One region of the Candidatus Dedyshia acidiphila genome, then DNA from elsewhere that is predicted to be linked to it. Evidence: riboswitches for the same ligand, from Rfam matches in the RefSeq annotation. Region 1 holds a riboswitch; the other holds the start of a gene.

Region 1 (4,193 bases):
GGTGCAGACGCCGGAGCTGGGCGCTGATTTCGCTCGAGCTTCGCGAGTGGATGCGCGAGCGGCAACGCGCCTGATGGTGCTCACGTCAGCGATGACGACCATCGCCGCGTTGCTGCTGGTGCGCGGCCGCAGAGGACGCAGGCGATGAACGACCCGATTCCGCGGCATGGGGGCCAATCCTCGCAAATTGCACGGCGCTTCGGGGTGGCGGCGGAGACGCTGCTCGACTTCAGTGCGAACATCCATCCCGACGGGCCGCCGGCGGGAGTGGTTGCGGCGCTGGATCGCGCGGCTCGCGACCTGGGCTCGTATCCGGATATCGAATATCGCGCGCTGAAGGAAGCGGCGAGCGCGAGGCTGGATGTGCCGGCAGAGTGCGTCCTGGTCGGAAATGGGTTTGTGCCGCTGCTGCAGGCGGCGCTGAACACGCTGGGAGCACAGCGATGCGTGCTGCCGGTGCCGGCGTTCAGCGAGTATCGCGCGTGCGCAGAGCAGGCCGGCATGGAGGTGGTGCCTTGGCCGATGGAGCCGCATGGGTTCGCGTATGACCGCGAGATTTTGGCGCAGCTCATGCGCACGGCGGGAACGCGATGTGTGCTGCTGCTGGCGAATCCGCAGAATCCGTCCGGCGCGTTGGCTGGTGCGGAGACGCTGCTCGCGATCGTGGAAGACGCTGCGGCAGGGGGTGCGACTGTGCTGCTGGACGAAGCGTTCGTGGACTACGCGCCGGCGACTTCGCTGGTGCGGTATGCGCCTTCGTTGCCGAACCTGACTGTGTTTCGGTCGGTTACGAAATTCTTTGCCATGCCAGCGCTGCGGGTGGCCTACGCGGTGAGCTCCGCCGAACGTGCGCAGGAGATGGCGCGAGCTATTCCCATCTGGGCGGTGAGCACGCCGGCTGCGCTGGCTGCCGCTGCGGCGCTCGCCGATGAAAGCTATGCTGCTGACACGCGCAATAGCAACGAGCAGCGACGGACGCGGATGGAAGCGCAGCTTCGGGAGCTGGGCATCGTGACCTATGCGTCAGCGGCAAACTTCCTGCTGTTGCGGCTACCGGCGGCGGTGGATGCACAGAAGGTGTGGCGGGAGCTGATCGTTGCTGAGCATGTGCTGACGCGCTCGTGTGCAAATTTTGAGGGGCTGTCGCCCGGTCATCTACGCGTGGCGGTGCGGCGCGACGAGCAGAACGACCGGCTGGTGGCAGCGGTGGGGCGCGTGTTGCGCCAGCAGGGCCTTGGCCTATACTGAATCTGCTCACGGTGCCTGTGTTCGCTGAAAGCAGGCTGAAAAGGGAATCCGGTGTGAATCCGGAACTGCCCCGCAGCGGTAAGCAGGAACGAACGCTCCTCCGAAGCACTGGTTCCTCCGCGGAACTGGGAAGCTGGAGCAAGTAGGTCGCCTGCAAGTCCGAAGACCTGCCGCGAGTCTGTCCTGTGTGGACAGAGATCGGACACTCCGCGGGGAGGGTCGGGCGATTGCATCCATTGCCGAGCGAGCAGAGTTGTCCTTCTGCTGCGGCCTTGTGATCCGGAATCTCTCACCATCCTTTTGCGGTTTCGAGCTTGCGAGAGGGATGCGGGATGAGAGTTGGAGAGAGCTTCTGCCCCGGCATCCTGCATGCCGTACCAGCAAAAGATGGCCTGCTGATGCGCATTCGCGTGCCCGGCGGCCTGATCGAGGCAAACCAACTTGCGGCTGTGGCGAGCGCGGCGGAGAGCTATGCCGACGGCGAGCTCGAGATCACGGTTCGCGCCAATCTCCAGCTCCGCGCGCTGCGCAACGAGAATCTGCCAGCGGTGGTGGAGAGACTGGCCGCTGCTGGTCTGCTGCCCGACGCGGCACATGATCGCGTGCGCAATATCACGACCAGTCCACTGGCTGGCCTGGATGCGAACGAGCTGTGCGATACGCGTCCGCTGATCCGTGCGCTCGATGCGGCACTGCTTGCCGACTCTGCATTGGCAACGCTGCCGCCGAAGTTTGCCATGGCACTCGATGGCGGCGGTCGGTGGTTCAGCGGCGAAACCGATGACATTGCGCTGCGCGCGTTCGCTGACGGTGTCACGATCGGGTGGGAGCTCGCGATCGGTGGAGTGGCGACCGGGCTTGCTGTGCGGACCGAATCCGCAGTCACGGTGCTGCTCGCGATAGCACGCGCGTGCCTGGCAGCGCGTGACGGGTACGGGATCGCGGCGCGTGGGCGCGCGCTGGCAGCGCATCCGGCGGCATGGGCGCATGCGCTGCGAACAGTCGAGCCATGGTGCTTCCCTGCCCCGCTGACGAATCGCAGCCGTGCAACGGCGGAGGCTCCGCTGGGCTTCGTGCGGGCGAACAACGCAGACGCAGTGATGGTGATTCCGTCTGTGCCGCTGGGCAGGCTGCGTGCAGACCAGGCTGCGGCAATTGCGGAACTCGCAACCGCGCATGTGCTCGATCTGCGGCTGGCTGGGTGGCGAGGCATCGTGCTGGGCGGCGTACGCACGTGCGATGTAGACGAGGTCTGCCGCGTGCTGCGGTCAGTGGGGCTTTCGCTGGACGCACGCGACGGCTATGCGGGAATTGCGGCATGCGCGGGCATGGAGGGTTGCGATGCAGCCCTGGCGGATGTGCGGCGCGATGCGGCTGCACTGGCACAGGCACTGCAGGGGCGTGAGCCGGTTACAGGATGGCGCGTGAGCCTGGCTGGATGTGAGAAGCAGTGCGCGATGCGAACGCCCGCGACAGTGGCGCTGGTGGCGCGTGACGGGAGCTACTCCATGCACGTCGATGGCGCGATGGTGAACGCAAGCTGCTCGTCCGCAGAGGCGATCGAGGCGATCACACGCCTGCACGCCGAGCGCGTGCTGGACCTGCAGTTCGCAGAGGTGCACGGGTGAGCCAGGTCTACGAACGGAGCGGCGCCGCAATCTACCGCGAGTCGTTTTCCATCATTCGCGCGGAGGCGAACCTCACTGCCTTTCCGCCGCCGCTCGAACGAGTGGTGGTGCGCATGATTCATGCGTGCGGGATGGTGGACCTGGCGCAGTCGGTCGCAGCGACGGCCAGCTTCGCGCAGGCAGGGATCCAGGCGCTGCAGCAAGGCGCGCCGATCTTATGTGACGCAGAGATGGTGGCGAATGGCGTGACGCGCTCACGCCTGCCAGCGAACAACGAAGTGATCTGCACGCTGCACGACCTGCGCACGCGCGAGTTGGCCGCCCAGCACGAGACGACACGGAGTGCTGCGGCGCTGGAACTGTGGGGGGATCGGCTGGCGGGCGCTGTCGTGGTGATCGGCAATGCGCCGACTGCTCTGTTTCACCTGCTGGACATGCTGGACGCGGGCGCACCGCGACCAGCGGTGGTCATCGGTGTGCCGGTGGGTTTCGTTGGCGCGGCGGAGTCGAAGGCAGCGCTGCATACGCGCGGCGAGGCGCTGCCGCATGTGACCGTGCTGGGCCGGCGCGGCGGCAGCGCGATCGCGGCGGCAGCGGTGAATGCGCTGGCGAGTGAAGACGAATGAGCGATGCGCGCAGGGGCCGGCTGTCGGCGTCGGGCTGGGGCCGGGCGATCCGGAGCTGATCACGCTGAAGGCACTGCGCGTAATCCGGCAGGCGCAGGTGATCGCGTATCCGACGGCGAAGCACGGGCAGAGCGTGGCGCGCGCCATTCTTGATGGCGAGTTGGGACGCGGGCAGATCGAGCTTGCGATGGTGTACCCGGTGACGACGGAAAAAAGCGAGCACCCGGGCGGATACGAGGCCGACATGTGCGCGTTCTATGACGCGACGGCAGCGCAGATTGCGGCGCACCTCGAAGCGGGACGCGATGTGGCCGTGCTGTGCGAGGGCGATCCGTTTTTCTACGGCTCGTACATGTACCTGCACGACCGGCTGGCGACGCGCTTCGAGGCAGAGGTGATTCCTGGAGTGCCGTCCGTGATGGCGGCATCCGCACGCCTGGGAGCGCCGCTGGTGAGGCGCGACACAGAGTTGACCATCCTGCCGGGCACGCTGAGCGAAGAGCAGCTGACCGCACGACTGCGGAGTGCGGAGGCAGTGGCGATCATGAAGCTGGGTCGCAATTTTGCGAAGGTGAAGCGCGCGCTCGAACGAGCGGGCGTGGCCGAGCGCGCGCTCTACATCGAGCGGGCTACGATGCAGGCAGAGCGCGTGCTGCGGCTGGACGAAGTGGAGGCGGAGCGCGCTCCGTAC
Region 2 (4,193 bases), on a different contig from region 1:
CGGGTCCCCGCCTGCTGCTTCTGGTCGCGCCCTCAATCGTCCGGATGCTGGGACGACGTCGGAGGCGCTACGAGCGGACCCAGGTCTCTCCAGGACAACCGCTGCAACAGCCTCTCATCGCTGAACCATTGCTGCCCTATGATCGGCTCCTGACGCTTGATGCAGGAGCATGTTCTTGACTGACACCCTCAACGACACACAGACGATTCCTCATGATGGCGGATCGAGCGGCGCGCTTGTGTCACAGCAGGAACTGGTCAGTGTCGTCATCCCCGCCTACAACGCAGCAGCAACGCTCGATCGGACACTGCGCAGTGTGCGCGGGCAGACCCATCGAAATCTCGAGATTGTGGTGGTGGATGATGGCTCAACCGACGGCACCGCTGCACTGGTGCGCACCCATGCGGATCGCGATGGCCGTGTCCGCCTGCTGACACAACCCAACTCCGGTGTTGCCGCTGCGCGCAACCTTGGCTGGAAGAGCGCGCGCTCCGACCTCATCGCATTCCTCGATGCTGACGATCTCTGGGCGCCCACCAAGGTTGAGCGTCAGGTAGCAATGACGCGAGTACACGGCCCGGAGCTAGGACTCGTGTACACGTGGTTCGACGTGATCGATGAGAATGACTGCCGCCGGTATCGCGTAGGCGATCGCAGTATCACCGGATGGGTGCTGAAAGAAACGATGCTCGGTAACTTCGTCGGTCACGGTAGCTCACCACTGGTTCGCCGGGAAGCGCTCGAGTATGCAGGAGGCTTCGACTCAGATCTACGCAACGCGGGTGTCCATGGATGCGAAGACTGGTTGCTCTATTTCCGCATCGCCACCCGGTACACATTTGCATTTGTCCCGGACTATCTGACCGGCTACCGTGTCGTCCCCTGCCGGATGTCAAGCGATCGCGTTCGCATGCTTCGATCGCTGCGTATGGTTGGGCAAGAGATGCTTGAGCGTTATCCAGAGCATCATGCCAGCATCGAGACCGGAATCCGCCGTTACCTACGCTTCTTGATCGGGGAGGCCCTTGCCTTTCGTGATTACTCTCAGGTGTGGCCACTCATCCACGCCTGCGCGGAAGATCATCCGCTCCAATATGTGTTCGCACCCGCCATGGTCTTTCTGGTGAAGGTAGGCTTCCACCTTCGCCGATTGCTCCGGTTGGTTTTCCGTGGACCATTCCCCCTGATCGGCACATCGTTTCTGGTCGCTCCTCCTGTCGAACTGCCGGGGAAGACTGGCGGATGCTAGTCGCTTCAGCTCGGAGACATTGAGCCGCCTTCTCACGGCCGAGCTTTTACATCGCGCCGCAGAGTTGACTTCCCATTTCACCAGACTTACCCTGACTCCTCTGGTGCTCGGGAAGCGCGGTGCAAATCCGCCACTACCCCGTAACTGTAAGCGCTGAGGATGCGAGTCTGGACAAAGTCCGGCCACTGGGAGCGTCGCTCCTGGGAAGGCCACTCGAATCCGCCGAGGCGTAAGTCAGGAGACCGGCCAGAGCCTGATCCCTGGCTTCATTCAGCTTCGATGGGAGAGCTGGAGAGCATCTGTGTTCGCCGGCTCCTCGTGAAGAGCCGCATTCCATAGATGACTGGCCGTCGTGTTTCGTCCCGCCGCGTGAGGTCCGCCGCGATGCCAAAAGCTGCGCAGAAAAGTGTCACGCTGCTCCTCGGAGGGGCGCGCAGCGGAAAGAGCCGTCATGCGCTCGAACTTGCTGCCTCGCATGAGCGGGTGGTCTTCATCGCCACGGCGCTGGCGTCAGACGGCGAGATGGCCGACAAGATCCTCCGGCACCAGCAGGAACGGCCGCCCGAGTGGAAGACTGTCGAAGTGTCGACCGAGCTCGCGCAGGCGCTTCTCGCGCAAAGCGCGCAGACCGACGTGATTATCGTGGACTGCCTGACGCTGTTCGCCTCGAGCCTGCTTGACCGCTCCTTCAGCATGAGCGAAAGCAATGGAAAGGATGCCGGCCGCGTTTGGCTGGATGAGCGGATCACAGAGCTCTGCAACGCGCTTGAAGAGACTAGCGCCGCAGTCGTGCTGGTCACCAATGAAGTGGGCAGTGGCATCGTTCCGGCCTTTCCTGCTGGGCGACTCTTTCGCGACGTCCTCGGTCAGTTGAACCAGCGCGTCGCGGCCGTCGCAGATACCGTGCTGCTGATGGTTGCGGGCCTGCCGCTGACGGTAAAAAGCCCGCACATGGAGTCGCGGAGCTGATGGACAACGCCTTGCGGAACTCCGAGCCGCTGAGTCTGTTTGCACTTGAACAGTGCGTCGACGTGCAGCCCTGCTCGCACCACCGGCTCGCGCAGGCGCAGTTACATCTCGACCAACTTACGAAGCCGATAGGCAGCCTGGGACGTCTTGAATCCATGGCTGCGCAGTTGTTTTGTATCTACGACGGCGCCCTACCCGCTGCGCTCCAGATGTCGGCGTGGGTCTTCGCTGCCGACCACGGCGTGACAGAAGAAGGCGTGAGCGCTTATCCGCGGGATGTGACCGCGCAGATGGTGCATAATTTCCTGGCCGGTGGAGCGGCGATTCATGTTCTGTGCCACTTACATCGGGTTCCGCTTACGGTGGTGGACGTTGGGGTAGACGGCGCCTTCGCACCCGATCCGCGGCTGGTCAGGGCGAAGCTTCGTGCGGGTTCGCGCAACTTCGCACGCGAGCCGGCAATGAGCCATGACGAGTTGCGCGTGGCTGTCGAACTGGGTGCTCGGCTCGCGCGCGAGGCCAGCCGGCGTGGCGATCACGTCGTCGCAGTAGGTGAGATGGGCATAGGAAACACCACCTCGGCGGCAGCACTCACCGCCGGATTGCTGCGGCGTCCGGTTGCGGATGTGGTCGGCCGCGGAACTGGACTCGATGATGCGGGCCTAGCGCGGAAGCGGTCGGTCGTGGAGCGAGCACTGCAACTGCACTTTGCAAACGCAGCGGTCACGCCGACTGATCTGCTGCGCTGCGTCGGGGGACTCGAGATAGCTGCGGTGGTCGGTTTCATCCTCAGCGCTGCCGAATGCCGAATGGCAGTCGTGATCGACGGCTTCATCGCCACTGCAGCCGCGGCGTTGGCGGTTGCAAGCGTGCCCACCACACGCGACTTTCTCTTCGCGGGGCACCGCTCCGAAGAGCCAGGGCATACGCATTTGCTAGAGTACCTCCGGCTCGAACCGATTCTCGGGTTGCAGATGCGGCTGGGCGAAGCGACGGGCGCGGTGCTTGCGTTGCCGATCCTGTCATCGGCGGCGCACCTATTCACCAGCATGGCGACGTTCGCATCCGCAGGCGTGAGCAGCGCGCTGTGATCCGGCGCAGCTACGCTGATCTGTGTGCCGCAGTACAGTTCCTGACACGCCTGCCGGTACCGTCTTACGCGTTTGACGACGGCACAATGGGCCGGGCGACGGCGTGGTTTCCGCTGGTTGGCCTACTGGTAGGTGCGCTCGCAGCAGCACTCGCATTTGCACTGCGTTCGCATCTGCCACCGCTAATGGCGGCCTCGCTGCTGGTCCTATTGCTCATTCTGCTCACCGGTGGTCTGCACGATGACGCGCTGGGCGATGCTGCGGATGGCTTCGGCGGCGGTCGCACGCCGGAGCGCATCCTCGACATATTCAAAGACAGCCGGGTCGGCAGCTTCGGGGCGATCGCCATCTGCCTGTCGCTCGTCATGCGAATCGTGCTGCTCTCTGCATTGCCGCAGGAGCGTTTCGCTGTCTGGCTGATTGCCGCCCAAGTGCTCTCCCGCTGGACGGCATTGCCGCTGGGTCTTGCGCTTCCGGCAGCACGTCCACACACAGGACAGGGCGCGCGCGTAGCGGGACAGGTCTCCTCGGCCTCCTTCGTCCTGGGCACGGCCATCGCCCTTGCGATTGTGCTGCCGCTCATGCGAGCAAGCTCATGGCGCCCAGCCATGGCCGCGGTGGTTGTGATGCTGCTCAGCGGTGCTTACTACTGGCGCCGGTTACGCGGTGTGACCGGCGACTGCTTCGGAGCGACCCAGCAGCTCACCGAGATCGCCATCTACCTCTGCGGAGTGTGGCGGTGATGCGTCTGATCCTCGTTCGCCACGCAGAGACTGCGATCCGCGGCCGCTACTGCGGTCATCTGGATCCGGAGCTCAATCAGCAGGGACGTGAGCAGCTTGCCGCGATCGCGATTCGGCTCACTGCGTTTTCGGGTGCCCGCA

Evidence for each region. Region 1 has a riboswitch for cobalamin ahead of cobG (precorrin-3B synthase). Riboswitches for the same ligand answer to the same signal wherever they lie in the genome.
Region 2: it holds a riboswitch for cobalamin, as region 1 does, so the genes downstream of both, cobU (bifunctional adenosylcobinamide kinase/adenosylcobinamide-phosphate guanylyltransferase) here and cobG (precorrin-3B synthase) in region 1, are expected to answer to the same signal.

Annotation. Positions count from the first base shown of each region.
Region 1 covers NZ_JBMGJV010000002.1:156,318-160,510, reverse strand. Annotated here, with positions in the region: gene cbiB (adenosylcobinamide-phosphate synthase CbiB) at 1-148, shown strand, start outside; gene AC5IJH_RS01665 (pyridoxal phosphate-dependent aminotransferase) at 145-1,248, shown strand; cobalamin riboswitch at 1,241-1,437, shown strand; gene cobG (precorrin-3B synthase) at 1,581-2,876, shown strand; gene AC5IJH_RS01655 (precorrin-8X methylmutase) at 2,873-3,502, shown strand; gene AC5IJH_RS01650 (precorrin-2 C(20)-methyltransferase) at 3,489-4,193, shown strand, end outside.
Region 2 covers NZ_JBMGJV010000057.1:2,398-6,590, forward strand. Annotated here, with positions in the region: gene AC5IJH_RS17075 (glycosyltransferase family 2 protein) at 1-179, shown strand, start outside; gene AC5IJH_RS17080 (glycosyltransferase family 2 protein) at 176-1,249, shown strand; cobalamin riboswitch at 1,334-1,514, shown strand; gene cobU (bifunctional adenosylcobinamide kinase/adenosylcobinamide-phosphate guanylyltransferase) at 1,634-2,218, shown strand; gene cobT (nicotinate-nucleotide--dimethylbenzimidazole phosphoribosyltransferase) at 2,218-3,309, shown strand; gene cobS (adenosylcobinamide-GDP ribazoletransferase) at 3,306-4,052, shown strand; gene AC5IJH_RS17100 (histidine phosphatase family protein) at 4,052-4,193, shown strand, end outside.